2 regions of the Vreelandella sp. 21 genome follow, and region 1 is predicted to be linked to the other one. Evidence: predicted binding sites of a transcription regulator. Region 1 holds the regulator's gene; the other holds the start of a gene.

What was found. The regulator LexA, encoded in region 1, represses DNA repair genes until DNA is damaged. The targets are predictions, from matches to a motif close to TACTGTNTANNTANACAGTA.
Region 2: a site for LexA is predicted at 5,570-5,589, ahead of ACN06F_RS06565 (PA0069 family radical SAM protein). Genes of this name have one in related genera too.

The regions. Positions count from the first base shown of each region.
Region 1 is NZ_CP194673.1:1,708,453-1,724,714, reverse strand. It holds gene acnB (bifunctional aconitate hydratase 2/2-methylisocitrate dehydratase) at 1-2,438, shown strand, start outside; gene rraA (ribonuclease E activity regulator RraA) at 2,633-3,127, shown strand; gene ACN06F_RS08060 (glycerophosphodiester phosphodiesterase family protein) at 3,195-5,081, shown strand; gene ppsA (phosphoenolpyruvate synthase) at 5,195-7,579, opposite strand; gene ppsR (posphoenolpyruvate synthetase regulatory kinase/phosphorylase PpsR) at 7,861-8,694, shown strand; gene ACN06F_RS08045 (hypoxanthine-guanine phosphoribosyltransferase) at 8,704-9,282, opposite strand; gene nagZ (beta-N-acetylhexosaminidase) at 9,351-10,361, opposite strand; gene ACN06F_RS08035 (L,D-transpeptidase family protein) at 10,443-10,964, opposite strand; gene ACN06F_RS08030 (TetR/AcrR family transcriptional regulator) at 10,942-11,619, opposite strand; gene lexA (transcriptional repressor LexA) at 11,947-12,624, shown strand; gene ACN06F_RS08020 (energy-coupling factor ABC transporter permease) at 12,685-13,356, opposite strand; gene purU (formyltetrahydrofolate deformylase) at 13,442-14,296, opposite strand; gene ACN06F_RS08010 (ribonuclease J) at 14,573-16,171, shown strand; gene moaE (molybdopterin synthase catalytic subunit MoaE) at 16,227-16,262, opposite strand, start outside.
Region 2 is NZ_CP194673.1:1,410,730-1,426,991, forward strand. It holds gene ACN06F_RS06540 (hypothetical protein) at 1-137, shown strand, start outside; gene ACN06F_RS06545 (heavy metal translocating P-type ATPase) at 161-2,359, shown strand; gene ACN06F_RS06550 (LysR family transcriptional regulator) at 2,385-3,269, opposite strand; gene ACN06F_RS06555 (sulfite exporter TauE/SafE family protein) at 3,328-4,107, shown strand; gene ACN06F_RS06560 (winged helix-turn-helix domain-containing protein) at 4,119-4,415, opposite strand; gene ACN06F_RS06565 (PA0069 family radical SAM protein) at 4,459-5,535, opposite strand; one part of gene ACN06F_RS06570 (IS3 family transposase) at 5,702-6,612, opposite strand; one part of gene ACN06F_RS06570 (IS3 family transposase) at 6,612-6,855, opposite strand; gene ACN06F_RS06575 (Tar ligand binding domain-containing protein) at 6,874-7,146, opposite strand; gene ACN06F_RS06580 (uracil-xanthine permease family protein) at 7,269-8,723, opposite strand; gene uraH (hydroxyisourate hydrolase) at 9,241-9,600, shown strand; gene ACN06F_RS06590 (urate hydroxylase PuuD) at 9,693-10,892, shown strand; gene ACN06F_RS06595 (IclR family transcriptional regulator) at 11,093-11,890, shown strand; gene gcl (glyoxylate carboligase) at 12,234-14,021, shown strand; gene hyi (hydroxypyruvate isomerase) at 14,090-14,866, shown strand; gene ACN06F_RS06610 (2-hydroxy-3-oxopropionate reductase) at 14,976-15,860, shown strand; gene ACN06F_RS06615 (glycerate kinase type-2 family protein) at 16,021-16,262, shown strand, end outside.

The DNA.
Region 1 (16,262 bases):
GCGTTGATGAAGCTGCGTATGTAAAAGCAGGTTTCTTAACCGCGATTGCTAAAGGTGAAGCCACCTCTCCACTGATCGATAAGATCCATGCCGTCAAACTTCTCGGCACCATGCAAGGCGGTTATAACATCGTCTCCATGGTCGAACTATTAGACAATGAAGAACTTGCTCGAGAAGCTGGCGAACAGCTCAAGCATACCCTTCTCATGTTTGATGCGTTCCATGACGTTGAAGAGCGCGCCAAAAATGGCAATGCGGTTGCTAAAGACGTTATTCAGTCTTGGGCTGCTGCAGAGTGGTTCCTCTCCAAGCCTGCACTGGAAGAGAAAATCACCTTAACCGTCTTTAAGGTTCCTGGCGAAACCAATACGGACGACCTCTCTCCTGCGCCTGACGCGTGGTCGCGCCCAGACATCCCGCTGCATGCCAATGCCATGCTCAAAAACGAGCGCGAAGGTATTGAACCCGAAGTGCAAGGCACGACTGGCCCGCTGAAACAAATTGAAGAAGTTAAAGCGAAAGGCTTCCCCGTTGCCTATGTAGGCGACGTCGTTGGTACTGGCTCTTCACGCAAGTCCGCCACTAACTCTGTACTCTGGTTCTTCGGCGACGACATTCCTTACGTGCCCAATAAGCGCGCTGGCGGCTTCTGTTTTGGTGCCAAAATCGCACCGATCTTCTTCAATACTATGGAAGATTCTGGTGCACTGCCGATTGAAATGGATGTTGCCAAACTGGAAATGGGCGACATCATTGATGTCTATCCATACGAAGGTAAAGTGTGCAAGCACGGTACCGACGAAGTACTGACAACCTTCGAACTTAAAACCCAACTGATTCTTGACGAAGTGCGCGCAGGTGGACGCATTCCGCTGATTATCGGTCGTGGTTTAACAGGTAAAGCGCGTGAATCGCTAGGCCTTGAGCCTTCTGATGTTTTCCGCCTGCCAGACCAGCCGGTTGATACTGGCAAGGGCTTCACCCTTGCTCAAAAAATGGTCGGTAAAGCGTGTGGCATGGACGGCGTACGCCCCGGCATGTACTGCGAGCCCAAGATGACCACCGTTGGCTCTCAGGACACAACAGGGCCGATGACCCGTGACGAGCTGAAAGACTTGGCGTGCCTTGGTTTCCAGGCCGACTTGGTCATGCAGTCATTCTGTCACACTGCGGCCTATCCAAAGCCTGTCGATGTGGATACGCACCACACACTGCCTGACTTCATCATGAACCGTGGCGGCGTCTCTCTTCGCCCCGGCGACGGCATCATCCACAGCTGGCTGAACCGTATGCTACTGCCCGACACAGTGGGTACCGGTGGTGACTCTCACACCCGTTTCCCGCTGGGCATTTCGTTTCCAGCAGGTTCTGGTCTGGTAGCGTTTGCTGCTGCGACTGGCGTTATGCCGCTGGACATGCCGGAATCCGTACTGGTGCGCTTTAAAGGTGAGCGCCAGCCGGGCGTGACTCTGCGCGACCTGGTTCACGCTATTCCCCTCTACGCCATCAAGCAGGGATTGCTAACCGTTGAGAAATCCGGCAAGAAGAACGCTTTCTCTGGCCGTGTATTGGAAATTGAAGGTCTTGAAGACCTGACCGTCGAGCAAGCTTTCGAGCTTTCCGACGCTTCAGCAGAGCGCAGTGCAGCAGGCTGTACAATCACGCTGTCTGAAGAAAGCGTCACCGAGTACCTTAAATCCAACATCACACTGCTGAAGTGGATGATTGCGAATGGCTACGGTGACGAACGCACTATCAGCCGTCGTATCGAAGGTATGGAAGCATGGCTTGAGAACCCAAGCTTGATGCGTGCTGACAAAGATGCTGACTACGCCGAAGTCATCGAAATTGATTTGAGCGAAATTAAAGAACCCGTTCTTTGTGCGCCTAATGATCCAGATGATGCTCGTCTGCTTTCAGACGTTGCCGGCGAAAAAATTGATGAAGTATTTATCGGTTCGTGCATGACCAATATTGGTCACTTCCGTGCAGCCGGTAAACTACTTGAAAAACAGCCTGCGGGCAGCCTGAAAACGCGCCTTTGGCTGGCGCCGCCGACCAAAATGGATCAGCACCAGCTTACCGAAGAAGGCTATTACGGCATTTATGGCCGTGCTGGCGCCCGCATGGAAATGCCGGGATGTTCACTGTGTATGGGTAACCAGGCACGCGTTGCAGCGAAAAGCACTGTTGTGTCTACGTCTACACGTAACTTCCCGAACCGCTTAGGTGATGGTGCCAATGTATACCTCGCCTCAGCGGAACTCGCAGCCGTCGCTGCCGTGGAAGGCCGCCTTCCAACAGTGGAAGAGTACCAGCGATACATGAGTGAATTTGACGCACTCGCTGGAGAAATATATCGTTACATGAACTTCCACGAAATCGAGGAGTATCAAAAAATCGCCTCGAACGTGATTCCGGTTGCTCAAGAAGCTTAATGCTCTTTGCAGTACCGTGAACTTATCGCCGATGCTCGCAACATCGCAAGAAGGATGACAATGTCTCCTTTTTGAGCCGATGACCGAACGCCCCAACCTGCTTGCAGGCTGGGGCGTTTTTTTATGGCCGCCTGACTTTCATCAATGGGTCTTCATGGGCTAATTTTGAAGATAATGCTTCATAGGAGCGTGTAATGACATATGCAACCCCTTTTGTCACACCAGATTTATGTGATGCGAATCCTGACGTAATAGTACTTGAACCGATGTTTGCTAATTATGGTGGCGTCGACAGTTTTTACGGCCCTATTCGTACCGTTAAGTGTTTTGAAGACAACTCAATGGTTAAGCAAGCTGTTGCCGAACCAGGTGATGGTGCAGTGCTAGTTGTGGATGCTGGCGGGTCACACCGCTGTGCCATGCTTGGTGATATGCTCGCCGAGCAAGCCGCTAAAAATGGCTGGGCTGGTGTGGTGATGTATGGCTGTGTACGAGACGTCGATATTCTTGTCACACTGCCACTTGGCGTTCAAGCGTTAGGTAACCACCCGCGCAAGAGCGAAAAGCGCGGCGAAGGACAACGCGATATACCTATTACCTTTGCAGGCGCCACGTTACACACTGGACAATGGCTTTACGCAGATAACAACGGCATTATTATCGCCGAAAAACCGCTTGAACTTTCCTAAGGCAAAGGCTTGCTAGGTGTGGTACTTAGTGCCACCCTGGTAATTCAACTCTGACAAAATTGTGACCATGCAGCCGCTTAACCAATTGGGCTACACCCTACTCCACACTCTGCGCGACCATCTTCGTCCTCTCATTGCCTATCACCTGCTCTTCACCCTATTAGCCTCTGCTCTTGTAGTGCCATTGATTGCGTGGATCTCTCGGGCCTTACTAGCGCAACTCAACCGAACAGTCGTCACCAATGATGCGCTGATTACACTGCTATTTAGTCCACTGGGCTTAGTTGCGTTGCTCGTGGGTCTTGGCTTTGCATTCTTACTGATTTATTGGCAACAAGCAGGCATGCTGCTGGTGGCCGTCAGACCTAAAGACAACCACTACCGACTCGCTTTTGAAGCACTGTGGTTAAGCACACGCCGTTTGCCAGCACTCGCGGGTCTGGTCATTCTTCAGGTAGGAGCCCACTTGTTGCTTTTAGCCCCTTTTATGATGGGCTTAGCGTGGCTTTATGATGTGTGGTTAAGCGGTATAGATCCCTACTATTTACAACAAACCCGCCCAGCCTCGCTGTGGTATTTTATTGCTTGCGCACTGCCGTTACTGGTTATCTGGCTTGGGTTTGCTGCGTGGCTCTACCTGCGTTGGTTACTAGCGCTACCGTTAGTAGCGTTGGACAACTGCCCCCCTTTCCAAGCACTTAAGCGTAGCGTGCGCTTAACTCGCGGCTGGCATCGTTCGATTGGTGTGGCGGTCTTGACACTGCTGATCGTCATTATCAGTCTGCCGATTATCTCTACATGGCTATTTGATAGTGTCGTGACGCCCCTGTTATGGGGACTACCCGAACATAATGCCGTGCTGATTCCAGCGATGTTGGCTTATTTAACCAGCTACGTACTGGTTACGTTAACCATTACATTTTTAGGTATTGCCACCAATGCCCTCCTATCAGCGTGCTTATACCTGCAACTGGCTTTTCGAGAGACACGCCCTTCGCCTCGGTCGGAACACGCCCATCCTGGTCGCCTTGCGTGGGCGATTGAACTAAGCGTACTGCTACTGGCGGGGCTACAAGCATGGTGGATACTCAACAGCTTTGAAATACGCGATAACGTAGCAGTCATCGCCCACCGAGGAAGCTCGATGGTAGCGCCGGAGAATACCTTATCCGCGATAAGACAAGCGCTTGAAGACGGTGCCGATGCTGTAGAACTGGATGTTCGCCTGAGTGCTGACAACCAGGTGCTTCTTTACCATGATCGCAGCTTGGCCCGGCTAACAGGCGATCGGCGAGAATTTGATTCACTCACTAGAGCAGAGTTGAGCAAAGTTGATGTCGGCAGCTGGTTTGGCGATGCCTTTCAAGACGAAAGGATTGCTGGTTTGGATGATGCTTTGGCGCTAGTGCGAGGACGCGCAGGCTTAATGATTGACATGAAGCCCTCGCCTGGCGACGAAGAGAGGCTTGCTCGCGCCGTATTAGCAACCCTTGAGACAGAAAGTGACATTCGTTATCGCTGCTGGGCAACCCAGGATAACGCGCTCAATGCGAACGCGAACTGCGGGTTTCCAAATGTATTCCTAGATATGCGCATGGCGACCATGTCACCCAGTATGGTGACTTATTTAAAACAGCAAGCCCCCGAATTACGCATTACCTTACTCGCCCAACTGATCTTGGCTGGCACGCTGGATCGACGCCAATTCGATGCTTTAGGCCTGCGTCATAACCGTATCACACCACAAGAAATTCGATTGGCGGCGCTTTATAACTACGAAATACACGCCTGGACAGTCAATGACCGAGCGCGCATGTCGGCACTGATTGATCTTGGGGTTGATGCGATAATCACTGACTATCCAGACCGTTTGAGCGAGCTAATAGAAGACCGCCGTGCGCTGAGCGACGGCGGTCTAATGCTGGTAAAACTGCGCAACTGGCTACGCCAATAGCAAAAATCTCTTTATGATTCCCAGTCGCCCGGCCAATGGCCGGGCGAAGATGAGCAACTCACCCCACTATGTCACTCACTGGTGTTGCGAGCCAGTCCTGCAAGCTGACAGTATTATTCGATGGTTTCACCCGCCAGCATAAACCAGGTTTCAAGCACCGCGTCTGGGTTTAAGGAGACAGAATCAATTCCCTGCTCCATTAACCACTTGGCCAGATCCGGATGATCAGAAGGGCCTTGACCACAAATGCCAACATACTTGCCTTGCGCTTTGCAGGCTTTGATGGCCATTGCTAATAGCTTTTTCACCGCTGGATTTCGTTCATCAAACAGATGCGCAACGATACCCGAGTCACGATCCAGACCTAGCGTCAGTTGGGTCAAATCATTGGAACCAATCGAGAAACCATCAAAGTACTCGAGGAACTCATCAGCCAGTAGTGCGTTAGCCGGTAACTCACACATCATGATAACTTTTAAGCCATCAGGATTAGACTCACCGCCCCGCGGTAAGCCATTAGCCGCTAACAACTCTACGACCTCGCGCGCTTCATCGGTTGTGCGGACAAAGGGCACCATGATTTCAACGTTATCAAAGCCCATTTCTTCACGAACCCGCTTCAGCGCTCGGCACTCAAGCTCAAAACAGGGCCTAAAGGCATCCGAGATATAACGCGAGGCCCCTCTGAAACCAAGCATTGGGTTCTCTTCACCGGGCTCATAAAGCTTGCCACCAATGAGGTTTTCGTACTCATTTGATTTAAAATCAGAGAGCCTTACGATCACTCGCTGAGGATGGAAAGCAGCGGCCAGGGTTGAGATGCCTTCGACCAGCTTATCAACATAGAAACTGACAGGATCATCGTAACCGGCAGTGCGCAAATCGATGACCTGCTGAAGATCAGCAGGCAGCGTGTCGTAATCCAACAGCGCTTTGGGGTGAACACCGATCATACGGTTAATGATGAACTCCAGCCTAGCAAGGCCAACCCCAGCGTGGGGTAAGCCAGCAAAGCCAAATGCACGGTCTGGGTTACCCACATTCATCATAATTTTGAAGGGGATCTCCGGCATCGCGTCGACACTTGAGACCTTGCAGTCAAATGCCAGAAGCCCTTCATATACGTGGCCAGTGTCACCTTCGGCACAGGACACCGTGACATCAATGCCTTCTTTAAGCTGAGTGGTTGCATCCCCGCAACCGACCACCGCAGGTATGCCCAATTCCCGCGCAATGATGGCCGCGTGACAAGTTCGTCCACCACGATTAGTAACAATCGCTGATGCACGCTTCATGATCGGTTCCCAATCCGGGTCGGTCATGTCGGTTACCAGGATGTCACCCTCTTGAACCTTGTCCATTTCTTCTGGGCTAAGTACTGTTTTTACCGTGCCACGCCCAATCCGCTGACCAATCGCCCGCCCTGTAATCAGCGTGCGTCCTTTTTCACGCAGGTGGAAGCGTTCTAACTTTCCTCCTTCCTGTTGTGAAACAACGGTTTCAGGACGTGCTTGAACGATGTAAAGCTGACCATCATCACCATCCAGTGCCCACTCGATATCCATCGGGCGCTGGTAATGTTTTTCAATGGTCATGGCTTGCCGTGCAAGATCCATGATCTGCTCATCGTTAATACAGAACCGACCACGATCATTAAACGGCACATCAACAGTTTCAACTGATTTACCAGCACTGGCATCTTGCCCATAGATCATTTTGATCAATTTAGAGCCTAGCGTCCGGCGAAGCACCGCGGGACGGCCAGCCTCAAGCGTGGGCTTGTGCACATAAAATTCATCAGGATTGACAGCCCCCTGGACGACGGTTTCACCAAGCCCCCAGGAAGCAGTGACAAACACTGCGTCGCGGTAACCAGACTCGGTATCCAGCGTAAACATAACCCCAGAAGCACCTGTCTCTGAACGCACCATCTTCTGCACACCCGCAGACAGCGCCACATTCTCATGGGCGTAGCCGCGGTGAACGCGGTAAGAGATCGCGCGGTCGTTGAATAGCGATGCAAACACTTCGTGCACCGCCTGTTTAATATTGTCAAAACCTTCAATATTGAGGAACGTTTCCTGCTGACCAGCAAAAGACGCATCAGGCAGATCTTCTGCCGTGGCCGAGCTGCGTACGGCAACTTTCAAGCTGGGATGCTTAGCCTGAAGCTGCTCATAGGCACCGCGTAAAGCATGTTCAAATGCAGGGGGAAGTGGCGTATCAATAATCCACTGGCGGATAGTCTTGCCAGCCTCTGCCAACGCCTTAACATCATCGACATCAAGGCGAGCAAGGGTGGCGTTGATGCGGTCATTTAGCCCTTCGTGAGAGAGAAACTCACGATAGGCATGGGCCGTCGTGGCAAATCCACCCGGCACTGTCACGCCCACACCTGATAAATTCGAGATCATTTCGCCAAGCGAAGCGTTTTTACCACCCACACGTTCGACGTCTGCCATACCTAGCTGATCGAACCATAGAATGTACTCTTCCACGCAACCCCCTCGCTTTTAGACTGCTTTGCGACCTGACAGGCCGACTCTAATTGACCATGTCACACTAGCATCGCCCTGCCGCATTCGCCATTGGTCTAATAGCGAACGGAGTGGAGGATTTTTACAACAAAGTGCAATAAAGGGCTTTTTATGTAGTCTTAATGAGGTAATTTTTATTAAATATGCGTTAAAACGAACTGCAATGTGAATGGCTTGGCAACGATTGTGCTAACCCACGCCTCACCCCACAATAGCAACTTTATTTATTGACGGATTTAGCGATGAAGCGAACAGCTTTTTTTATTTCTGATGGTACTGGCATTACGGCAGAAAGCCTTGGGCGTAGCCTGTTAGCTCAATTTAGTGATGTTGAAATTAATATGCTTACAAAGCCCTACATTGATACGCTGGAAAAGGCTCAAGCTTTAGCGGAAATAATCGACTCTACCGCCGTCCGTGACGGCCATCGGCCGATTATCATTGATACCATTGTGGATCAGGATATCCGTAACGTCATTCGACAGGCCTCAGGTTTCAAGGTGGATATCTTCTCTACCTTTTTAGAACCCCTAGAGCAAGAGCTAGAAACACACTCCTCTTACAGCGTCGGCAGAACGCACTCGATTGGTAGCGATGATGTCTACATGGATCGCATCCATTCCGTCCATTTTGCACTAGATAATGATGATGGCGCACGAACGCACCAATACGATAAAGCCGACATTATTCTGGTTGGCGTTTCACGTTGCGGAAAAACACCCACCTCTCTTTATCTAGCGCTTCAATTTGGTATTCGAGCAGCTAACTACCCATTAACTGAAGATGACCTGGATGAAGATGGCAGTTTAAAACTACCCAAGGCACTGGCTCCTCATAGACACAAGCTGTTTGGTCTGACAATTGATGCTCGCAGGCTAGCAGCAATACGCAACGAGCGCCGTCCAAACAGCCGCTACAGTTCAATGGATCAGTGTTTGCAAGAAGTTGAACAGGCTGAGTCGCTATATCGCTCGATGCACATCCCGTTTATCGATACGACACGCTTTTCAGTAGAAGAGATATCAACCCGAATGATTGCGGAGACAGGCCTAGCCAGGCGCTTCTCGCCCCGCTAGGCCAGAACATCACATGCCCTTGGGAGCAAATATTCCAGGGGCATTACGCCAGTAGCCTTTATAATCCATGCCAAAGCCGAACACGTAACGATCTGCAACCTCTAGGCTACAGTAATCGGCTTTTAAGCCAGGCACCGCTTTACGGTCATGCTGCTTATCCACCAGCACGGCCGTTGTAACGCTCGCCGCTTGGGCTTCCTCGCAGTAGGCAAGAATAGCGGCTAACGTAGAGCCTTCATCAAGAATGTCATCGACGATGACTACGTGGCGCCCTGCCATGGGAATTTCTGGAGAAACACGCCAAAAAAGTTCGCCACCACGCAACTCATTGCGATAGCGGGTCGCGTGCAGATAATCAACCTCAAGAGGGAAACCTAATCGAGTTAGCAGGTGCCCTGTAGTGATCAAGCCGCCATTCATAACACAGTAAAAAACCGGCAACTTATCCCCTAGATCTTTGCTAATTGCCTCGGCCATTCGATCCAGTGCGCGCTCAACTTGTTCTTGAGAAATTAAGCAGTCAGCGTTATCCATCAGCTCACGCATTGAGTCAAGCGACTCAAGCGCCTCTTTATCCAGTTTGGACATCGGGTTACTCCAAGAAGAGGTTAACTAGTCAGTGACTTAAAAACGAAATAATTTAAGAAAAGATGGGGTTAGTTCGCCAACGCTTCTAATTTGGCATGGGTACGACGCCAGCGGCCAAGCGCCGTTAGCGCATCCACATCTGGACGGGCTCGCCCATAGCGTAGCTTGATTGGTCGTTTGCTGTGTAATCCTTGGCATGCTTCAACAACGTCTAACGCTGCAGAGCGGTCATTACAGACCAATAGCATGTCGCATCCTGCGGCAAGGGCAGCACTGGCGCGCTCCTTCGGGTCACCCGCTTCATGAGCACCCGCCATGCTTAAATCATCTGAAAAGATACAACCTTTAAACCCCAGGGACTCTCTTAACATTCCCAACCAGCTAGGTGAGAAGCCAGCAGGACGTGAGTCAAACGCACTATAAATAACATGGGCAGGCATAACACCATCAAGCTGAGTAGCAAGCTGGCTAAACGGAACAAGATCGCGCTGTTTAATAAGCGCCAGCGGACGGTCATCCACAGGTAACGCCACATGGGAGTCAGCGGCAACGCCACCATGGCCAGGAAAATGCTTACCTACCGCCGCCATACCCGCTTCATGCAAACCGTTGATAAAACACTGACCCAGCGCAGCGACGTGTGCAGGGTCGGTGCTGAAGCTACGATCACCGATAACGCTAGAGATGCCACTTTCGACATCTAAAACAGGCGCAAAGCTGATATCCAGACCGCAAGCAGCCATTTCCATCCCCAGCAACCAACCCGCATCTTTTGCTAGTGCAAGACCGGATGCCGAATCCTCAGCGAATTGATCACCAATGCGTGCCATGGCTGGCATGCGAGTAACGCCTTCTTTAATTCGCTGAACGCGACCGCCTTCTTGATCAATACCAAGTAACAGCTCGCCGCGGACACGACGAATATCACTGCAAAGCTTTCTAACCTGGTAAGCATTCTCGACATTTCTAGCGAATAAAATGACACCGCCCACAGCAGGGTCCATCAAAAGATGTTTTTCAGCTTTGGTTAATCGCGGCCCTTCAAGGTCAAGCATGACCGGGCCTAAAGATTGAGTCATTGTGATGGATCCAACAAAAGGGCCGTCAATTTTAGTTGATCAATCTCTCGTGTCAAAAAATCAATAATAAGCTGCCTACGCTTAGCCATTATGAAGCCAAACAGGTGTGCCCGGCGGCGCATGCTCAAAAAGATAAAGCAGATCGTCATTGCGCAACCGAATACACCCATGTGAAGCAGCCACACCCATCGGTTGATCAGGTGGCGTGCCATGAAGGTAGATAAAGCGACGCTGAGTGTCGACATCCCCGCCGCGATTCCCTCCTCTCTCTAAACCACAGAGCCACAAAATGCGCGTTAATATCCAATCACGATGAGGGAATTCCGCCGCAAGCGCCGACGTAAACACCTCCCCAGTCCACCGTCGCCCCCGAAAAACAGCATTATCAGCTAAACCGCCACCTATCGATGCGCGGATATAATGCCATCCCAGGGGGGTTTGACCACTACCTTCCTGCTGTCCTACACCTTTCTCACCGGTGGATACAGAGCACGTGTACTGCAGCGTACGCCCTTGCCACCAGCATAGCTGCTGCTGTTTGATATTGATTTCTATCCAACCACCATTCTGCGGGGGTAGTTCAGCTAGCGTGGGCGTTCGCATAATGTCCTTCATCAGCAGCAGGCGGTAGCGGAGCATTCATGGCAGCAACCACGACAGGGCGTAAACGTCTTACCAAATCCCTGACGGTTACTTGCTCATTATAGTCTTTCGCAGCAATGTCTCGCAGCGCATCTAGACCCGACAGCGTAAAAATCACGGTGCCCAACATGAAATGCAGTCGCCAAAAACGCTCAGCATCAGGTAAATCTGGCGTTGCCTGGCGCACGAGTTCAGTAAAGCGGGTAAATACGTCTCCGTACTGCTGTTGGATATAACGGCGTAAATGCCCTTGTGCCTGGCTATACGCCAATCCTAGCAGACGCATAAACACCTTCAGGCTATTGCGCTCAGCAGGCACTGCCAGCACCGTGCTTGCCATTGTTTCCAACAGCACTTCAAGCGGAATCACATCACCGTTGTACTGCGCTTCCAGCTCATCAAGCGCCGTATGAAAACGTTGCGAGAAGGGGTCTAAATAGCGCGCAAACACCGCTTGGATAAGCGCTTTTTTAGAACCAAAGTGGTAATTGACAGCCGCCAAATTGACCCGCGCTTTACTGGTGATATTGCGTAGCGATGTTTCGGCAAAACCACGCTCGGCAAACAGCACCTCAGCGGTATCGAGGATACGTGTTACCGTATCAGATTGCGCCATAGCGCCCTCCAGAAAACGAGTGTTTAAAACATCGTTAAATACTATGCCATAACGCTATTTGGCTCAATCACTTATCTTTAGCTTTTTACCCAACGCTCAAATACACCCTAGGCCCCTATTCAAACGCCTGCCATCAGACGCTCCGTCGACAGAGCCCCTCAGACTTACCGTTCTTATCTCCACTCCTGACACCATTCGCATAACGACTCCCATGCCATAGCGAAACGCTCTAGCATGTACTGGACAGAGCAACATACTGTATACTTAACCACATACTGTTTAAGCCGACATGTAGCCACTGTCTTGTTTAATTTTTTGGAGTTTGTTATGTCGCGTCCACTTACTGCTCGTCAACAGCATGTTTTTGATTTTATTGTTAAAACGATGTCTGAATTTGGCTATCCGCCAACCCGCGCAGAAATTGCCAAAGCGCTAGGCTTTCGCTCCCCTAACGCTGCTGAAGAGCATTTACGAGCGCTTGAGCGTAAAGGTGCCATCCGCATCATTCGCAATACCTCGCGGGGGATTCGACTGCCTAATCAGGAACCGCAGGATGTCAGTGATGTCTCGGCAACAGCGCCTGCCGCCAACGTAGAACCACTACCCAATGGCTTACCTGTCATTGGCGAAGTGGCCGCAGGAAGCCCGATTCTAGCAGCGGAACACATTGATCGTTATTGCCCACTCCCCGCTGAATACTTTACCCCCAAAGCGGATTACCTTCTTCGGGTGCGAGGCTTGTCAATGAAGGATGTTGGCATACTGGAAGGCGACCTTCTTGCCGTGCATCGCACCGACCGGGTTCGTGATGGCCAGATTGTGGTGGCAAGGCTAGAAGATGAAGTAACTGTAAAACGCTTTAAACGACAGGGCCATACGGTGACGCTGATTGCTGAAAACAACGACTTTGCGCCCATAGAAATTGACCTACGCACGCAGCAGTTGGATATCGAAGGGGTGGGAGTTGGTGTCATACGTGGCGGTAACGGCCAAGCACTGGGATAAGCGAGTAAGTGTAAATGCCGGTGAGGCACTCGATAGAGATACTCACCGGCTATCGCAATGTTACTGAGAGTCTATATAGCGACGATCATTAAACGTAGCTACCCAACTCGGGTGATACACCAATAAAATACTGAGCAACATCCCTGTGATGAAAGCCTCGGAGGGCATTAACAGGGGTAAGAAGCGCGCATACTCTTGGGCTAAGTACACAGCTTCAGAGTCGGTACCCGCCACCATGATTAGCAAGACCGCCGACAACCCTCCTGCCAGTGTTGCCAGCGCTGCGCCAAAAAAGCCGCATACGAATAGAAAGATCATCAAGTTATCCGGCAGGCGCCGATCTACCCATCGCCATACCAAACCGGTAATGACCGCAGGTACAATGCCGGTTACCAATACATTAGCGCCTAGTAACACCCATTCGTTGCGGCCAATAGCTGACATCGCAACATTAATCAGCACATTGCTGATTAATGCGAGAGGCATTTTGAATACCAACGTCATTAAGACAGTGAATACTAAGTGCAGGGTTAGCCAATCGACTGCCTGAGCACGCAGTTGCCACATCAACACTACAGCGAGCGTCGCGGCTAACCACCGATGCTGAAGAGCCACATCGCCTATCAGTACTCGCCAAGGGCGCAGCCATATCATCCATGCAAGTACGCTCAACGATACCAACCACGTCAGCAACAATGCCCAGGGAGCTAAAACACTTTGCGCGAAAGACATGGATGCCCCTATCTACCCGTCAGCTAACGACAAGCCAGCTGTAAAATTGAATTGACTAAAAACTCTGCGTATCTAAACAACATGCTTAGCTGAACACCACGGTCTTATTGCCATGGATTAATACTCGGTCTTCTAAATGCCATCGTAAACCACGCGCCAATACCGCTTTTTCGACATCGCGCCCAAAACGCACGAGATCCGTTGGCGTGTGGCAATGACTTACCCGATGAATATCTTGTTCAATAATCGGCCCAGCATCCAGTTCTTCAGTGACATAGTGACAGGTAGCACCGATTAGCTTAACGCCACGCTGGTAAGCTTGATGATAGGGCTTAGCACCGGCAAAAGAGGGTAAGAAGCTATGGTGGATGTTAATCACCCGTCCCGCGTAACGTGAGCAGAGCGAAGGTGGCAAAATCTGCATGTAACGTGCCAGCACAACGCAGTCAGCCCTTGCGCTATCAATCTGAGTTTGCACCTGCTCGAAAGCAACCTGCTTGTTATCAGGATCTACGGGCACATGATGGTAAGGAATGCCATACCACTCAGTGAGTGATCGCATATCCTCATGGTTTGAAATAACCCCGACAATATCGCAATCAAGCTCCCCAGCCTGCCAACGATAAAGCAGATCAACCAGGCAGTGAGACTCCCGCGACACCATCAACACCACACGCCTACGCTTTTGAGTATCGACGAGCGACCACTGCATATTGAAGGCTTTAGCCACCGGCTCAAACGCACTACGTAACGCCTCCGCCGACATACCCAACGAATCTGCCAAAATTTCGTATCGCATGAAGAATCGGCCAGTCTCAAGATCAGAATGCTGGCTTGCTTCAGTGATAGAACCACCTTGTTGAGCAATAAAGCTTGAGACACGCGCCACAATGCCCACTTGATCAGGGCAAGAAACCACCAAACGGTAATAATGAGACATAAATAAACACTCTTGACATATTTTAACGGCACGTTCGACAAGCACCTACCAGCGGTAGGTAAGCGGTATATAGGCGAAATAGTGTACCTTATGCTTATCAAGGAAGCACCGCAGCCAAATGCCACGATGATTGTTACCCGCCCCTGCCTTCCCGTATAGTTAAGGCCTTACTTTTTAGGCTTTTCATTACTGATGCACCCACCACGCGTTCAACTTCGTCCCCGCCGTCGCCCTCCCCTGCGCCTACTGCCGCTAGGTGGGTGTGGTGAAATTGGAATGAATCTTACGCTGTATGGATACGATGATGAGTGGATCGCCGTCGACTGCGGCATGATGATTCGCCAAGATCTACCTAATTCTCCACTGCAGGTGCCCAATACAGATACATTAGCAGCACTCAACATTACCCCAAAGGCACTCTACATTACCCATGGCCATGAAGATCATATTGGCGCCGTGGCGTGGCTCTGGCCTAAGTGGAATTGCCCTATTTTTGCAACGCCGTTAGCGGCGGGATTGCTGCGCCATAAGTTTGCAGAACATCAGCTTAGTAGCGCCGCTATAAACGTTGTGGAACCGGGTGATGCAATGGAGCTCGGCCCCTTCACGCTGCGTTACCTTCAAGTTACCCATTCGATTCCTGAAAGCTGCTCAATCCTAATGCAGGCAGGCGACTATCGCGTGCTACACACCGGGGACTGGAAACTAGACCCTAACCCGTTAATTGGTTCGCCCATTAACGCTGCTCAATTTCGTGCGCTCGCGCCTATCGACCTCGTCGTAGGCGACTCCACTAACGCCCCGATGCCCGGCCATTCAGGCAGTGAAGGCGATGTTGCAAAAGCACTCGCTCACACCTTGAAGCAGTGCAAAGGCCGCGTGGTGGTATCTTGTTTTGCCAGCAACCTCGCCCGCGTATTAGCGATTGGGATTGCTGCCCAACAGTGCGGCCGACGCGTCAGTCTGATGGGCCGTTCAATGGAACGCATGGTGAGTGTCGCGAAGGGCCTAGGGTATCTAGACGACTTTCCGCCGCTAGTACCGCCCCATGACTTAGGTTACCTGCCGCCAGAAGAGGTGGTGATTATTGCTACGGGCAGCCAGGGCGAACCACGTGCAGCACTGCAACGCTTAGCACAGCGGAGGCACCCGTTTGTGGATCTTGAGCCAGGCGATAGCATCATTTTTTCTGCCAAAGCCATACCAGGCAACGAGCGCCCTATTGAACAACTGAAAAAACGCCTAGTGCAGCTTGGGGTGTCAATTTTCGATGAGATGAACCACCCAGAATTACACGCTACTGGGCATCCTGCCGAAGATGAGCTGAGAAAACTGTATCAATGGATTCGGCCGAAAACATTGCTGCCGGTGCATGGGGAGGCGCGCCATCAGGCTGCCCATCAAGAGATTGCCACCAGTCTCGGTATTAACGCCCCGCTCGCACCGGTAAATGGCGACATGTTGATGTTCGACAATCTAGGCTTACGCTGCGAAGCACGCTATCCCCAGCCGCCCTGCATCGTTAATCAGAACAGCGTCGTGCCTCATCCAGGGCTCGATACCGGCTCTCATTCATCGCGGCGCGGCAGTTTGTTCTTAGCGCTTCCCGTTACGGCTACCGACACTGGCTGGTGCCGCATTGGTCGTTTGATGCTGGATGCCAGCGGTACCAGCCCACTCGATGAAGATAGTTTCAGCGAATGGCTAGATGATCAGTTATTAGAAATAGCAGCAGAGACATTGGCCGATTTGCGTCAAGCACTGCAACCGAGGCTCATTCATTGGCTAGCCAATCACCTACAGCACATGCCAGACGTACATTTACAAATAATGGCAACCGAAATGCCCTCTTCAGAAGCCATTAGCGATAGTTAAAGCCATTGGCGATAGTTAAAGCCATTGGCGATATTAATGCTATTGGCAATATCGTCTACCAGCGTTCTGCAGCTTGCTGATCAGTATGCCG
Region 2 (16,262 bases), 300 kb from region 1:
GGAGTTGCCAAGTGGCGAAGCAGCATCAAGGTCGCCAGCGCTTTCATGCCACTGTCTCGGCGTGGCTATATTTGTTTTCCGCTTTCGGTGTGGTGTTTGCGGGTATGCCGATTATCAGTGTGCCGCCTTGCCTATAAGTCATAACGCCCACGTTAGCTCGATGCCAGAAGACGATAAAACATCTAGCCATAACACACCCCTCTATACCCTGCATGGTATGTGGTGTACCAGCTGTGCTCTGGCAGTAGAGGGGGCGCTAGCACGTCTGCCTGGGGTCATCGGCGTTAGCGTCCACTACCCCACGGCAACCGTGTGGGTGAAAGGTGCGCAAGAGGCAGTCGATCTGACGGAGCTTGCGCCGGTAGTCAAACGGTTGGGCTATCGGCTAACTGAATTAGAAGCCGTTGATGATGCCCATGATTGTCTTGAGCAGGAGAGCCGTTACCTTACCTTGCGGTTGTTAGTAGGCGCCGTATTCGGTATGTGGACCATGTTGGCATCACTGCTTATTTATGTGGGAGCGCTACCGAGCGCATCGATAGAGCAAGTGGTGGCGTGGATATCGGGAGCCTTTGCGCTACCCGTAGTGGTGTATTCGGGCTTGCCGTTTTACCGAGCAGGCTGGCGCACGTTACTTGCTAAACGCCCAGGGATGGATGTGCTGGTTAGTCTTGGCGCGATCGGTGCAATGAGTGTGTCGATTGGGTTGTTGTGGCGCGGCTCGGCGGAGGTGTATTTCGATACGGCGGTTATGCTGATTGTGCTGTTGCTCGTTGGGCGACTGGTAGAAACGCTGTGCCGCCACCGTGGGCTGAAAGCGCTGGATGCACTGGCGTTGCCAGATGCGGCTATAAGCGCTTGGCAAAAGGGGGCCTGGGTCTTACTTCCTATTAATGATGTGGCCGCGGGTACGCACGTTAAGTTAGCGCCGGGGGAGTTAGTGACGCTAGATGGCATTCTTGATGCTCCTGGTTGGATTGATACCGCCTCTCTGACCGGTGAAAGCTTGCCACGTCACTTCAGTGCAGGGCAGAGAGTGTATGCCGGCTGTCGCTACCTAGGCACGACGCCACTGATAATGCAGGTCACTGCGGGGGTTGGTAAACGCCGATTGGATCGACTGCGTCATGAAATGCGCCGCTATCAGGCCCAAAAAGGGCAACTGCAGAAACTAGCCGACCGTTTTGCCGCCTGGTTAAGTCCTTTGGCACTTGTGCTCTCGCTAGTGACGCTGCTTGGTGCGCTACTCGTTGGATTGGGCTGGGAGGATGCATTGGTGCGTGCGCTCTCAGTGCTCGTGGTGGCATGCCCCTGTGCCGTTGGGCTGGCGGTGCCGTTGGCTAGTCTTGCCGGTAGCGGTCAGGCTATGCAGCAAGGTATTGCGCTGCGTGACCCCGCCGCGCTAGAAATCTTGGCGCGTATTCGTTCAGTAGCGCTGGATAAAACCGGAACCTTAACGACAGGATGCCATGCGGTACTGCACTGGCAAGCGCGGGATGGCATTGATGAACACACGTTGCAGCACAAGCTCACCAGCGCTGTTGCCGGGAGCGAACACCCATTGGCGCAAGCATTGGCGCGCTGGTCGGGTGGCCAAGATCAACAAAGCTTTCAGCCTTCCATAGAAGACGTTGATGAATTCCCCGGGCAAGGACGCCGTGTTCGCCTTGTAAACGGTGAATGTCTGATGATAGGTAGCGCCGGTTGGCTGACACGACAGCAGGTTGATGTTCCTTCCCAGGCGGAAGAGGCCGCGCTGGCTTTTGCTTCCCAAGTAATGCTGGCGGATGAGTCAGGCTGGCTGGCGACGTTCTACCTGACCGATCAACCCGTCGACGATGCGGAGCTAAGCGTGAAGCACCTGCTAGGGTCAGGTTATCTGGTTGCAATGATCAGTGGTGATCGACAGGGCGCGGTTAGTTGGGTAGGCGAGCGTGTTGGTCTGGTGCGCGAGGCTTGCTATGCCCAGCGCTCTCCGGAAGCCAAGGCACGGCTATTACGCGGGTTACCATCGCCAACACTGTTTGTGGGAGATGGCCTAAACGATACGCTAAGCTTGGCGGCAGCAGACGCTGGCATTGCCCCACTGAGTGCCAGCGAAGCTGCCCGCGAGGGAGCATCCGCCCAGCTAATGACACCAGGGATCGGTGGGATAGTAAAATTGCTTAGCATCGCTAAGCGTACGCGGCGCGTTATGGAGCAAAATCTTTTCTTTTCGGCACTCTATAACACCCTGGCACTTGGCGTAGTCGTCGTCATGGCTATACCACCGTTGATCGCAGTGCTCGCCATGGCAATAAGCTCGCTCAGCGTGACGCTTAACGCCGCACGATTAGCATGGTCAGAGCCGGATAGTTAAACGGCGGGTAGTTCTCGTTCAGTGCTTAGGGAAGCCGTAAATGAGTAAACAGGCTTTGCATAGCCGGTGACAGTGATGCTTCATCGCGATAGCACAAGCACAGTTGCCGTTTGGCCCACGGGTCGTTTAGATTCACAACGCTAAGGTCGTAACGCTGTAGCCATTGTTGCGCAATGCCTTTAGGAATAATGGCGATGCCTACTTGGTGGGCTACCAAATTGCACAGCTCACCAAATCCTTTCATGCGTATCCGTAGTGTTAATGAAGCCCCAAGCTGGCGAGCCTGCTCTTCGATTTGAGCTTGCAGCGCACTTTCCTCGCTCAATCCAACCATTGGCAGTCCGACAACTTCGTGAAAGCTAATCCATGATTGGCTAGATAGTGGATGCCCCTTGGCCACCACAACGACTAAATGGTCAGGCACCAGAGCGTCGCGTTTTAAGCCCTCTGCGTTAGCCGCATCGGTGATGATTCCCCCCTCAACAATGCCGGCTTGGATCGACTGAATGATTGCTAGGCTGGTTCGCTCCTTAACGTCCATATGCAGCGAAGGGTGGGCTTGTAACCAGGGCGCAAGCTTGCGAGGCAAAAAAGAGGCAAGTGCGGCAGTATTTGCATGCAGTCTAAGCGTTCCTGACAGCCCCTTGGCAAACGCTTCAAGTTCACCGCGCATTTTTTTATGCTGCAGCAACATTTGCCGAGCGTGGTGAGCTAGGGCTTCTCCGGCTTCTGTTGGCATAACACCGCGGGGGTGGCGTTCAAGCAGTTTGACTTCAACATCGGCCTCAATACGGCGCAGGCGTTCACTGGCAGAACCCAAGGCTAGGTGAGCATTGATGGCTCCTTGAGTGATGCTACCTGCTTCGACAATACACAGAAAAAGATGAAGATCTGATAAATCCAAACGCATAAAAAGCTCCTATCCCACCCTAAGGCTGAGCCGAAGCCTAAGAGGAAAATACCTGATTGTGGCGGGGTTCCTGTCACGCTTCAATGTCGTCATGACAAACGATATTGCTACGCTAATTTGGTTGTTGGGCACATTCCTGCTAGCAGGCTTGGTGAAAGGAGTAACCGGAATGGGGCTGCCTACCGTTGCTATGGCTCTTCTGGGGGCGCTTTACTCACCCGTTGTTGCCGCTGCATTATTGATAGTGCCCTCGTTAATTACCAATATTTGGCAGTTTTTGAAGGGCGGTTATCACTGGCACGTTCTAAGCCGCTTTTTTAGCATGATGCTTGGTATTCCCGTCGGCGCTTTTTTGGGTGCGCCGCTATTGAGCCAGCTTGACGCAGATTGGGCAGCGTTTAGTCTGGGAAGCGCCTTAATGCTTTATTCCATATGCTCTTTTTGGGCGCCTGTGATTAATATTCTGCCCAAGTATGAGTCCTGGTTGTCATCCATTATCGGTCTTTTAACTGGATGGATTACAGGGGCAACGGGTGTGTTTGTACTTCCAGCAGTGCCTTATTTGCAGGCACTTGGGATAGAAAGGAACGAACTGATCCAAGCATTGGGACTCTCGTTTACGGTTTCTACCCTGGCGCTACTCAGCAGCCTAGCGGTGCAACACTCTTTGGAAACCGTGCACCTGACGCTTTCGCTGTACGCGGTACTCCCTGCATTAGCCGGTATGTGGTTGGGGAGCTTAATTAGAAACCGTATATCGACAGTGCAGTTTCGTTGCTGGTTTTTGCTAACGTTGTCGCTGTTGGCCGTAGACCTGATGTCACGACCCTTTCGCTAAGTACTTGTGCGTCAGCAATAGCCAAGTGCCACCTTTAGCCGTTCCGCATGAGCAGCAACCCAGTGAGGATCTATCGCCCCCCAGTCACGTATCTGGTAGTGGCCAATATTATGGCGTTCACCTTCACCTTTCTCGAATACGCACTCGATATCCAGCTCCGCAAGTGAGGCGATAGTATCCTGCGCGGTACGACGAGGCATACCGGTGGCCTCAATTAACGCTGGTACGCTTGCGACGCCTTGCTCAATTAAATGCGCGACATATAAGCGGCGGTAAAAACTTGATTTGGTCTTGCTAAGCGAGGTCATTGGGTTTCCTTTTGCGGGAAGCTACTACATCAAAAGGCTTAGCTTAAATGAATAAATCCCCTTGCGCCCGGGGTGGTCGAAAGTCGTGGGTGTTCAGGCCCTGTTCGGTGCGTGGCTGCATGTTCCACTGGCGGCTGGCGCGATTAAAGCGCTGGGCGATCAAGTCGGCAAAGACACCTTCACCACGGAAGCGTTTACCAAATTGTGCATCGTAGTTTTTGCCGCTTCGGCATTGGCGAATCAGGCTCATTACCTTAGCGGCTCGCTCAGGGTAGTGGGCTTGTAGCCAGGCTTCAAACATTGGTGCGACTTCATGGGGCAGGCGCAGCAGCATCCACGTTGCTGTGCGCGCGCCAGCTCGACTGGCCGCTTCTAGAATGCGTTCAATTTCGTGATCAGTAAGGCCAGGAATAATCGGTGAGACCAGCGTACCCACTGGAATGCCTGCGGTGTTGAGCTCGCGGATCACTTTTAAGCGCGTCTGAGGCGAGGCCGCCCGGGGTTCCAAGGTACGTTTTAGGTTGGCATCCAGGCTTGTCAGGCTAACAAACACCCGCACTAACCGATGCTCGGCCATTTCTGCTAGCAGGTCTAAATCCCGCAGTATTAGCGTGCTTTTAGTAACCAAGGTGACCGGATGCCTACATGCCAGTAGCAGCTCTAATAAACGACGAGTTGTTTGGTATTTCGCTTCCAGCGGCTGATAACAGTCAGTGTTACCGGAAAGGTTGATAGGACGACATACATAATGGGGGTGGCTAAGCTCGTCTATTAAGTGCTCAACTAATCCTGTGCGGGCGATTAATTTAGTTTCAAAATCGAGCCCCGGTGACAAATCCCAGTAGGCGTGGGAAGGGCGAGCGTAGCAGTAAATGCAGCCATGCTCGCAGCCGCGAAAAGGGTTGAGTGAGCGGTCAAAAGGTAAATCCGGTGAACGGTTCCAGGAAAGCGCGCTCTTGCTGGGTTCCTCGCGTATCTCCGTTGCAAGCGAAGTAGTGGCCCCCTCATGCCACCAGCCATCATCCTCTACCACGCTGCAAGTTGGCGAAAAGCGGTTATGCGGGTCGTAGGTCGCACCACGTCCTTTATACACGGTAGCGCTGGAAGGGGAAGAAGCCATTAGTTGCCACCTCTGCACGGACTAGAGTTGCCATATATGTATATATATACAGTATATGGCGTTTGGCTCTATGTGCAAGGTACGGCTTGGTGAGGTAGCGAAGTCAGCTGAGCATGTGATTGGGTGTTTTCACTGCTGGCGTTGAGTTTGAATCGCCCCGGATATTTTAGACACCCGTTAGGCTCTTAAAGTAACGCCTTTCATAATCAACCGGTGACAAGTTATCACTTGTGCCGTGTCGGCGCTTTGGGTTGTAAAACATTTCAATGTAATTGAACACGTCACGTCTAGCCGCTTCGCGTGTTGAATAAATCTGTCGCTTGATTCGCTCCCGCTTGAGAAGTTGAAAGAAGCTTTCAGCAACGGCGTTGTCATGACAGTTACCACGTCGGCTCATACTGCCTACCAAGCAATTCGCTTTCAGAAAGCTTTGCCAGTCTCCACTGCTAAACTGGCTCCCTTGATCCGAATGCACCATCACCGTTCCTTGTGGCTTGCGTCGCCAGACTGCTGATAACAAAGCATCCAGTGCCAACTCCGTAGTCATGCGAGACTTCATCGACCAGCCAATCACTTGACGGGAAAACAGGTCGATAACTACCGATAGGTAAAGCCAGCCTTCGTAAGTGCGGATGTACGTGATGTCCGTCACCCAAGCAATATTTGGCGCTGTTACTTCAAACTGACGGTCTAAATGGTTAGGGGATACGGCAGCCGGTTTCCCATCGCCATAGCCGCCAGGGCGTCGTCGATAGCCCGTCTGAGAGCGTAAACCTTCCCTATTCATAAGACGCGCCACACGGTGCTTCCCACAAGCTTCGCCAGCTTCACGCAAGTCCTGGTAGACCTTGCGATAGCCATATACACCGCCGCTTTCAAGCCAGGAGTGCTTGATCAATCCCAGCAAGCGCTCATCTTCCCGCGCTCGATTAGAGAGCGCTTTTTTACACCATGCGTAGTAACCGCTGGGGTGCACTGCCATCATCTGACACAAGCGACGTACCGAATATTGGCTCGAATAATTTTGAATAAACGCGTACCTCAGTCGGACTCCCTGGCGAAGTACGCGGTGGCCTTTTTTAATATGTCTCGCTCTTCTAATACGCGTTTGAGTTCGGCCTTCAAACGACGGTTTTCAGCTTGGAGATCATCATCCTCTTGCCGTTGTTCTACCGGCTTATCGTATCGCTTAATCCAGTTGTACAGGCTGTGACCTGACACGCCTAGCCGCTCAGCGACCTCGGCCACGCGATGGCCGCGCTCTACCACTTGTTTGACGGCTTCGATTTTGAATTCTTCAGTGTAGCGGGGATGGCTCATGGTTCCTCCTAGATACCTTTAGTATAGGGCCTGGAGGTGTCTATGAAACCTGGGGCGATTCAGCTCTTGGTACAGGCGGCCCATTTGTAAACGTACATTTTGTATCGATGAATTGGTTCTGTTCAGTGTCGATTGTTGATTGACATTGACGTTGGTAAATTGCTCGATGCTTTCCTGACTATGATTGACCGCGTAGAGTCCGGTGCCACTCAGTAGTAGCAGTAATGTCAGAAAAGAGAATAAAACGAGTGACCAGCTCATTCTCATTGTTAGATTGTTTAAGCGGTGCATGTGTCACTCCATTAATATCATTATTGTATTCTGCAATAACGCAATAGAACTGCCGGGCTAGCGGCAGTTCTAAAGCGTCGTACATGTTTTAAATGATGGTCTGGTTGCTAATTAACACATCATTATTCGGCATGAACGCTACGTTGGCTAAGGTTATTACCTTGGTTATTGGTTTCGTCCTTAGTGTCTTTATCTTCGTTAGCAATCTTTTCCCTTTCTTTAGCCTCATCTGAAAGAGATTTTTTGGGTAGGACGATGTTCAGAGTGAAAGCCGTAATAGCGGCCACAACGATAGGCGCTCCGCCAATCAAGTCTCTTAATACCGCAGGAAACTGCTCAATAGCTGATGGCTCTGCAGCGATGCCTAAGCTTAGTGCTAGGGAAAGGCCGACGATGGTCATATTGCGCGCAGACATCTCATCTTTAACCAGCAACTGGATGCCGGTCATGGTAATCATGCCAAACACGGTAATTGTTGCACCACCTAGAACGGGGTAAGGAATCGTCGTAATCATTGCGCCGAATTTCGGACTGAGACCCGCCAGAATCATAAAAATACCTGCCAGCGCCAGTACGTATCGGCTAATTACCTTGGTCATGGCTACGATGCCAACATTCTGGCTGAATGTAGAGGTGGGCAGGGCGCCGAAGAAAGAGCTGACGGTAGTGGTTAAACCATTGCCGAGTAGGCCGCCGGTAAGCTCTTTTGTTTTTAGCTCACGGTTCATACCGCCAACGGTTGTGGCAGATAAATCCCCAATAGTTTGTACGGAGTTGATAACACAAATGACGACCATCGAAGCAATGGCCGCAGTGTGAAACTCCATTTCAAATGGCATTACTTTGGGAACGGCTACCCAGGATGCATTGGCTACGTTGTCGAAATTAACCAAGCCTAGCGATAGGGAAAGTAAATAGCCCACCACAATGCCCACAATAATGGCAGAGAGCTTAATCACCCCTTTACCAAATTGAGCTGCAATTAAGACAGTGAGCAACGTAACGACAGCGACGATCCAATTAATGGGGTCACCAAAATTGGCAGCATTAACGTTTCCACTGCCCGCCATATAGCGAATAGCGATGTCATATAGCGACAGACCGATTACCAATACCACTGTTCCTGCCACGACAGGGGGGAACAGGTGGCGTATATATTGGATGAAGTAGCCCACCACGACCATGGTCATACCGCCAATCAACTGGGCGCCGAGTATTCCTTCAATCCCGTACTGAGCGCCAACTGCCACAAGCGTCGGTACGTAGGCAAAGCCGACACCAAAGATAGCAGGTAAGCGTGCACCGAATTTCCACACACCGTATAGATGGAACACGGTACAGACACCTGATGCCAGTACCGCTATCTGGATAAGCAGGAGCTTTTCTTCGACGCTCGCGCCAACGACTCCGGCAACGATAATAGGCGGTGTTATCACGCCAGCAATCATGGCCAGTAGGTGCTGAAGAGAAAGCGGCAGCACCTTTAAGAATTTGGGTTTTCCATAAAAATCAAAGAGGGAGGTGCTCTTTCCATCTATTCGCGCTCGCTCTTCCGACGAGGCAATTGCGTCACTCATGAGGGACTCTCCATTGTTGTTGTATTCAATGATTTGAAATTATTGTTCATTTTTGAAGTTAATACTGTACACAAAAAATCTGCTGAAAATAAATAATTTCGCCCTGTTTATGCTCATCTATTTGGCTAATAGCGCTTCTTGATACGAAAAATAGCATGCTGGTTTCTCAGCTACGTCTACCATATTTTTTGCTCAAGCTTTTGATTTTTAATTTATTTTTAAATATCTCTGCCAGGGAGGGGCTTGTGTATAGATGCCTGGTCGTCGCCTAGGAAAGAAAATCTGAGTAGCTAAGGTAGCGTCAAAATTTTGGCGCTGGACAGGGTGAACAACGCTTCCTAATAAAAATGTATACAAAAATTCTTTGAAATGTGTCGATTTTTTATATAGAAATGTAGTCATTGGGTTTTGGGCTATGCCGTGTCTTACCCACTGTTGAGCTACTTATTGTAAGTAAGGCATTGGGAAAAAACAGGGTAATAGCTCTAATTACATTAATAAAATATTGGAGAAACCAATGGGTTACGTGACAACTCATGTTCTGGATACTGCGCAAGGCTGCCCAGGCGAGGGAGTCAAAATTGATCTGTATCGTGTCGTTAACGGCGAACGCAGCTTCCTCAAAACGGTAACCACCAATGATGATGGCCGCTGTGACCATCCCATATTAGATGGCGACGAGCTACAAGAAGGGGAGTACGAGTTGGCGTTTCATGCAGGCGATTACTTCGCCAGTCAGGCTGGCCGAGTTGCGGATAACGGGCCTGCCTTCTTAAACGTGATACCGCTTCGCTTCGGGGTCAATGACGCCACACAGCACTATCACGTGCCATTGCTGCTATCGCCCTATGCCTACTCTACGTATCGCGGCAGCTAAAGAGACTTAATCAATAGTCCCGATAAAAATAGCCCTGATAAAAAACCTAATGCTGCCGACTAACAACAAACAAATGAGGCGAGGAAGCCGACATGCTGTCCTACTTAATTGATTTTTCTAATTTTATGCTTCGCTGGCTACACGTTATTGCCGCGATTGCCTGGATTGGTGAGTCTATCTACTTTGTCATGCTAGATAATGGCTTAAAATCCCCCAAAGATGAAAACTGCCGCAAAAAAGGCGTGTTTGGTGAGATGTGGGCCGTGCACGGTGGCGGCTTCTATCACAATCAGAAATATGCCACCAGCCCGGAAAAGCTGCCTGATGACCTCCACTGGTCCTTCTGGAAGGCTTATACCACTTGGTTATCTGGCTTCGCTTTATTCATTATTTTGTACATGTTTAATCCTGGCTTTTATTTGGTTAATCCCAATAGTAGTTGGGAGTGGGCTGCCAATATGACCGGCTGGCAGGCCAACGTTTTGGCGCTGACCTTTTTGTTATTGGGTTGGGTGGTTTACAACGAAATGTGTAAGCGCATCAGCCCCAACATGGAGCGCGATGGCCTATTAAGTATTGGTGTTGCGATCATGATGGTGGTGGTGGCGTACCTGAGCACTCAAATGTTCTCAGGTCGTGCCGCATTTCTATTGACCGGGGCTGTTATGGCAACGGCGATGTCTGCCAACGTGTTCTTCTGGATCATTCCAGGGCAGCGCCGCATTGTTAAGGCGATGAAAGCTGGCGAAACGCCAAATCCGTTAGACGGCAAACGTGGTAAGCAACGCTCGGTACACAATACGTACTTTACGTTACCCGTTGTCTTATTAATGATCAGTAATCACTACTCCTTTGCATACTCTCACGCCTATGCATGGGTCATCATGGCATTGCTGATTTTTGCGGGTGCATTAATTCGTCAGTACTTCGTGTTGATGCATGCTGGGAAAATACGGCCTGGTTATCCTGCGGCAGGTGTCCTCTTGATTATGGTGGCGTTTTGGATAGGGATGCCAGCTAACCAACAAGCTAATGCTGGTGCAGAGAGTGGGACAGATATTGCTGATGTGCAGGCGGTTATTGAGCAGCGCTGCGTTGCGTGCCATGCCCAATCGCCAACACAGCCCGGTTTTTCTGCTCCTCCTGCGGGCTTTGCCTACGATAACCTTGAGCAAATTTTGCATCACAAAGAGAGCATTCAGCAAGTCGTGGCCAGTGGATACATGCCCCTTGGCAACATGACCAATATGACAGATGAAGAGCGCGGGTTGATTGGAGAGTGGTCTGAGTAACTAGCTCGCTCGTTGTGACGTCAGCAGCTAACACCTTCTAGCGCTCTAGTGGTGATAGCTGCTGTATTAGCTGAGTTCCTTAACGCATGCTCAATGTTGCTTTAAATCATTAATGGCAATCGGTCAGTGGTAGATTTGCGCAGGCGTTGGGGGTTTTACGTTATCTCGATAATACAAATAACGAAGTGAGTTAACCCGCCATGAGTGATAAGGGAAAAAAACATTTAATTCCCGCGCTTGAACGCGGGCTGACGATTTTAATGGAGCTCAATCGTCATCATCGCGAAATGAGTTTTGCTGAGATCGTCAAACGCGTTGGTTATCCCCAGTCGACGTCGTATCGCGCAGTCCAGACCTTGGAGCATATGGGGTTTCTACGCCATCACCCGGTCACTGGATTGTATTCGCTGGGTGTGAACGTGCTAAAACTGGGCTTTGAATATGTGGCCTCATTGGATGTTGTGCAGGTAGGCCATCCTGTTATTGAGTCGCTATGCGAGCAGACCGGCTGCTCAAGTCATATTGCCGTTCGCGACGGAAGGGATGCCGTTTATGTGGCCCGTGTGGGTGCCACTAACGCCACAATTCGTCGCGTTAGTGTAGGAACACGAATTCCACTGCACTGCACGTCACTAGGGCGACTGCTTCTGACAGATCTCTCAAAAGAGGAATTTGAATCGCTTTATCCTGACGACCAACTACTTAATAAAGAACTCGGTGCCCCCATCCGGCGTGATGTTCTATGGGACTTAGTTCAGGAAGACCGTCAGCGTGGTTATGTCATTGCCGATTCTTACTATCACTTTGGTATTTCATCGATTGCCTACCCGCTCTACAACCATGATGGGGTAGTGGAGGGCGTTGTTAGTATCATGGTGCCTGTGCATGAATTTGCCGAGGATGAGCGAACCAAGCTGCAAGCGCTGGTGCAAGAGGCCGCGAGAACAATCTCCGATATGCTAGGGCACGATCAAGCCCTTGCGAAACGCGATGGCTAGGTATTGCAGACGGCACTGCGTGCGGGATTAAATCTACACCATTTTCCCCCTGTATGGACTGGATGCAAAAGCACCGGTCCGATTGGCATGCCTGTTTTTACCAATACCCAGAGCGTTTCGTTAGTAACACTTGCGCTCCCTTGTACGTGTTTATACTCAATATAATCCATATTAAATATTTGATTTAAAATGATTTTTATTGCGTCTGCTGAATTTAGTGGAAATATTTTCCATTAAATATTGACAGTGCTTCGGATGGCGCATACTTTGAATATTGTTTCGTATACAAAATTAAATACAAAAATGAATACTAAATGTATTCACTCTTCGAGGAGAAGTTGTGATGGCTAAAATGACAGCTGCAGAAGCCGCCATTCACGTCCTGAAAAAAGAAGGTGTTGAAGTTGCCTTTGGTGTGCCAGGTGCTGCTATCAATCCTTTCTACGCTGCGATGCGTAAAGTGGGCGGCGTAGATCACGTGTTAGCACGCCACGTGGAAGGCGCCTCACACATGGCGGAAGGGTATACCCGCACAACCGCTGGCAACATTGGTGTGTGTATCGGTACTTCTGGTCCCGCGGGCACGGATATGATTACGGGCCTGTATTCTGCCAGTGCTGATTCAATTCCGATTCTATGTATCACTGGCCAAGCTCCCCGCGCCAAGATGCATAAAGAAGACTTCCAGGCCGTCGATATTCAGACGATTGCTGGCCCGGTAACCAAATGGTCCGTTACGGTGATGGAACCTGCCCAGGTACCGCGCGCATTCCAGAAAGCCTTCCAGCTTATGCGTTCTAGCCGTCCTGGACCGGTACTGATCGATCTTCCCATCGATGTACAGATGAGCGAAATCGAGTTTGATCCGGACACCTACGAGTCACTTCCGGCTTATAAACCCTCAGCATCTCGTGCCCAAATTGAAAAAGCATTGACGATGCTCAACGAAGCCGATAAGCCGCTGATCGTGGCTGGTGGTGGCATCATCAATGCCGATGCTGCCGAGCAATTAGTTGAATTTGCTGAGCTAACCGGGGTGCCGGTGATCCCGACGCTGATGGGGTGGGGAACGATCCCGGATGACCACCCGTTAATGGCAGGCATGGTAGGGCTGCAAACGTCGCACCGATACGGCAATGCGACCATGTTGGCCTCTGACTTTGTCATGGGGATTGGTAATCGGTGGGCTAACCGACACACTGGCAATGTTGAAACGTATACAAAAGATAGAAATTTTGTTCACGTTGATATCGAGCCTACGCAAATAGGCCGTATTTTTGGGCCTGACTACGGCATCGTTTCTGACGCTAAGCTTGCCCTAGACCTGTTTATCGACGTCGCTCGTGAAATGAAGGCCAGCGGACAGCTTAAAAACCGTAGTGCCTGGGCACAAGAGTGTCAGGAGCGTAAGCGCACGCTACTGCGCAAAACGCACTTCGATAACGTGCCGGTGAAACCGCAGCGTGTTTACGAAGAGATGAACAAGGTTTTTGGTAAAAATGCACGCTATATCAGCACGATCGGTTTGTCGCAGATTGCCGGCGCTCAGTTCCTGCATGTGTACAAGCCTCGTCACTGGATTAACTGTGGCCAAGCTGGGCCACTAGGCTGGACAGTGCCTGCAGCACTGGGTGTTTGCCGTGCCGACCCTGATGCCGAAGTGGTTGCGCTGTCTGGCGATTACGACTTCCAGTTCATGGTAGAAGAGCTAGCGGTTGGGGCACAGTTTAACTTGCCGTATATCCACGTGCTGGTGAATAACTCCTACCTCGGTTTGATTCGTCAGGCCCAGCGTGGCTTCGACATGGACTACTGTGTCCAGCTCTCGTTCAAGAACATTAACTACACCGACGAAGAAGCGGCGCTCGCTGAGTACGGCGTAGATCACGTGTCGGTTGCTGAAGGCCTTGGCTGTAAAGCGCTGCGTGTCACTACACCCGATGAGATTGCACCTGCGTTAGAGAAAGCGCGTGAGCTAATGCGCCAATACCGTGTGCCGGTAGTGGTGGAAATCATTCTCGAGCGCGTTACCAATATCTCGATGGGCACTGACCTTGATGGGGTTAATGAGTTCGAAGCGTTAGCTGAAAACCTTACCGATGCACCGAGTTCTATTGCCAGCCTGACGTAAGGCACCGAGGTGCTTTCAGGCAAGTCGCTGAAGTCGTTATTAAGACGCTAAAACGTTAGGAGAACACTATGGCTAAGTTTGCCGCGAATCTCAGTATGCTGTTCACTGAAGTCGATTTTCTTGATCGCTTTGAGGCCGCCGCAAAGGCGGGCTTTAAAGGGGTTGAGTACCTTTTTCCCTATGACTATGCGGCAGCTGACATCAAGCAGCGCTTGGATGCGAATGGCCTAACCCAAGTGTTGCACAACTTACCTGCGGGAGATTGGGGAGCAGGCGAGCGAGGCATTGCTTGCCATCCCGACCGGGTAGAAGAGTTTCGTGCCGGTGTGGATAAAGCGATCGACTATGCCACTACGCTTGAGTGCAAGCAGGTGAACTGCCTAGCGGGTATTCAGCCTGAGGGCGTTAGTGATGCTGAAGCTCACCGTACCCTGGTTGAAAACCTTCGCTACGCTGCCGAAAAACTCAAAGCAGCCGGCATTTTGCTGCTTGCAGAGCCTATCAATACCCGTGACATTCCAGGCTTTTTCCTTAATCGCACCGAGCAGGCGTTGGCACTTTTTGACGAAGTCGGTAGCGATAACTTAAAGCTGCAGTATGACATCTACCACATGCAAATCATGGAGGGTGATCTTGCACCCACTATTGAAAAGCATTTTGCACGTATCGCTCACGTGCAGTTGGCGGATAACCCAGGGCGCCATGAGCCAGGAACGGGTGAGATCAATTATCCCTTCTTATTTAGCCACCTGCAGCAGCTTGGCTATGACGGCTGGATCGGCTGCGAGTACAAGCCCAAGACCACGACGGTAGAAGGTTTAGGTTGGTTAGATAAGGCGCGTTAACCCTGTATGACTTAAAACAGGCAAGTGAGTAGATAGTCGTTAACTCAGGAAATCTAAATCATTTAGAAACAATAGGTTGGTTTCTAAAAGATGCGAATGGAGAACAATTATGAGTAAGATTGGTTTTATTGGTTTAGGCATTATGGGGCGTCCTATGGCGGGGCACCTGCTCGACGCTGGTCACTCTTTAGTGACTGTTAAACGCGGCACTTTGGATGCTGCGCTTGCCGAAAAAGGCATGAGTGAAGTCGCTTCTCCCAAAGCGGTGGCTGAAGCGTCTGATGTCATTATCACCATGGTGCCCGACACGCCCGATGTCGAAAGTGTGTTATTTGGTGAGGAAGGCGTGATTGAAGGCCTGAAGCCCGGCACCCTGGTGATTGATATGAGCTCCATTGCCCCAATGCAGACCCAGGCATTTGCCAAGCGGATTACCGATGCGGGCGGAGAGTTTGTCGATGCGCCGGTTTCTGGTGGTGAAGGTGGTGCAATTAACGCTGTACTTACCATCATGGTGGGCGCAACAACGGAAGGCTTTGAGCGAGCCAAGCCATACCTGGACGTTGTTGGGAAGACGATTACCCACATCGGCGGCCATGGTGCAGGTCAGACGTGCAAAGTGGCTAACCAGATTGTGGTTGCGCTAACGATTGAAGCAGTGGCAGAAGGGTTGCTGTTTGCCTCTAAAGCCGGTGCTGATGTCGCTAAAGTACGTGAATCACTGATGGGCGGTTTAGCTCAATCGAAAATCCTCGATGTTCATGGCGAGCGCATGATCAAGCGCACCTTTGAGCCTGGGTTCCGCGTTCGTCTGCACCAGAAAGATCTCAACTTGGCGTTAGAGGGTGCTAGGACGTTAAACCTGTCATTGCCAGGCACCGCCAATGCACAGCAGTTGTTCCAAGCGTGTGTTGCCAACGGGGGCCAGGATTGGGATCACGCAGGTATTGTGCGCGCTTTAGAAAAGCTGGCAGACCATGAGGTTGGCCAATAACGCGCCTTTGTCAGGCAGGCCAGCGTCTGTTGGCCTGCCATTAAGTTCTTTTTACTAAGTTTTAAGTTCTTTTTACTAAGCTTTCCAAGCTCTTTGTTTACGTTCTTTTCTAAGCTCCTTTCTGAGCCTTTTTCCTGATCCCTGCCCGAGGAGTCTTTTGATGAATTCCCTTGTTCGCTTGGCGCCTTTTACCAGTGAAGAGGCAACCCGCCAGTGGCTGAATCAACTGGCCGAAACGGCCATTGCTGCGGTACATCCCGATAGCTTATTAACTGCCCAGTTGCCTGAAAAACCGCCAGGCCGAACTGTCGTCGTGGGCGCGGGTAAGGCTGCTGCCGCCATGGCGCGTGCATTAGAGTTGGCGTGGGAAAAACGCGCTCGAGAGTCAGGCGAAGAGGTCGA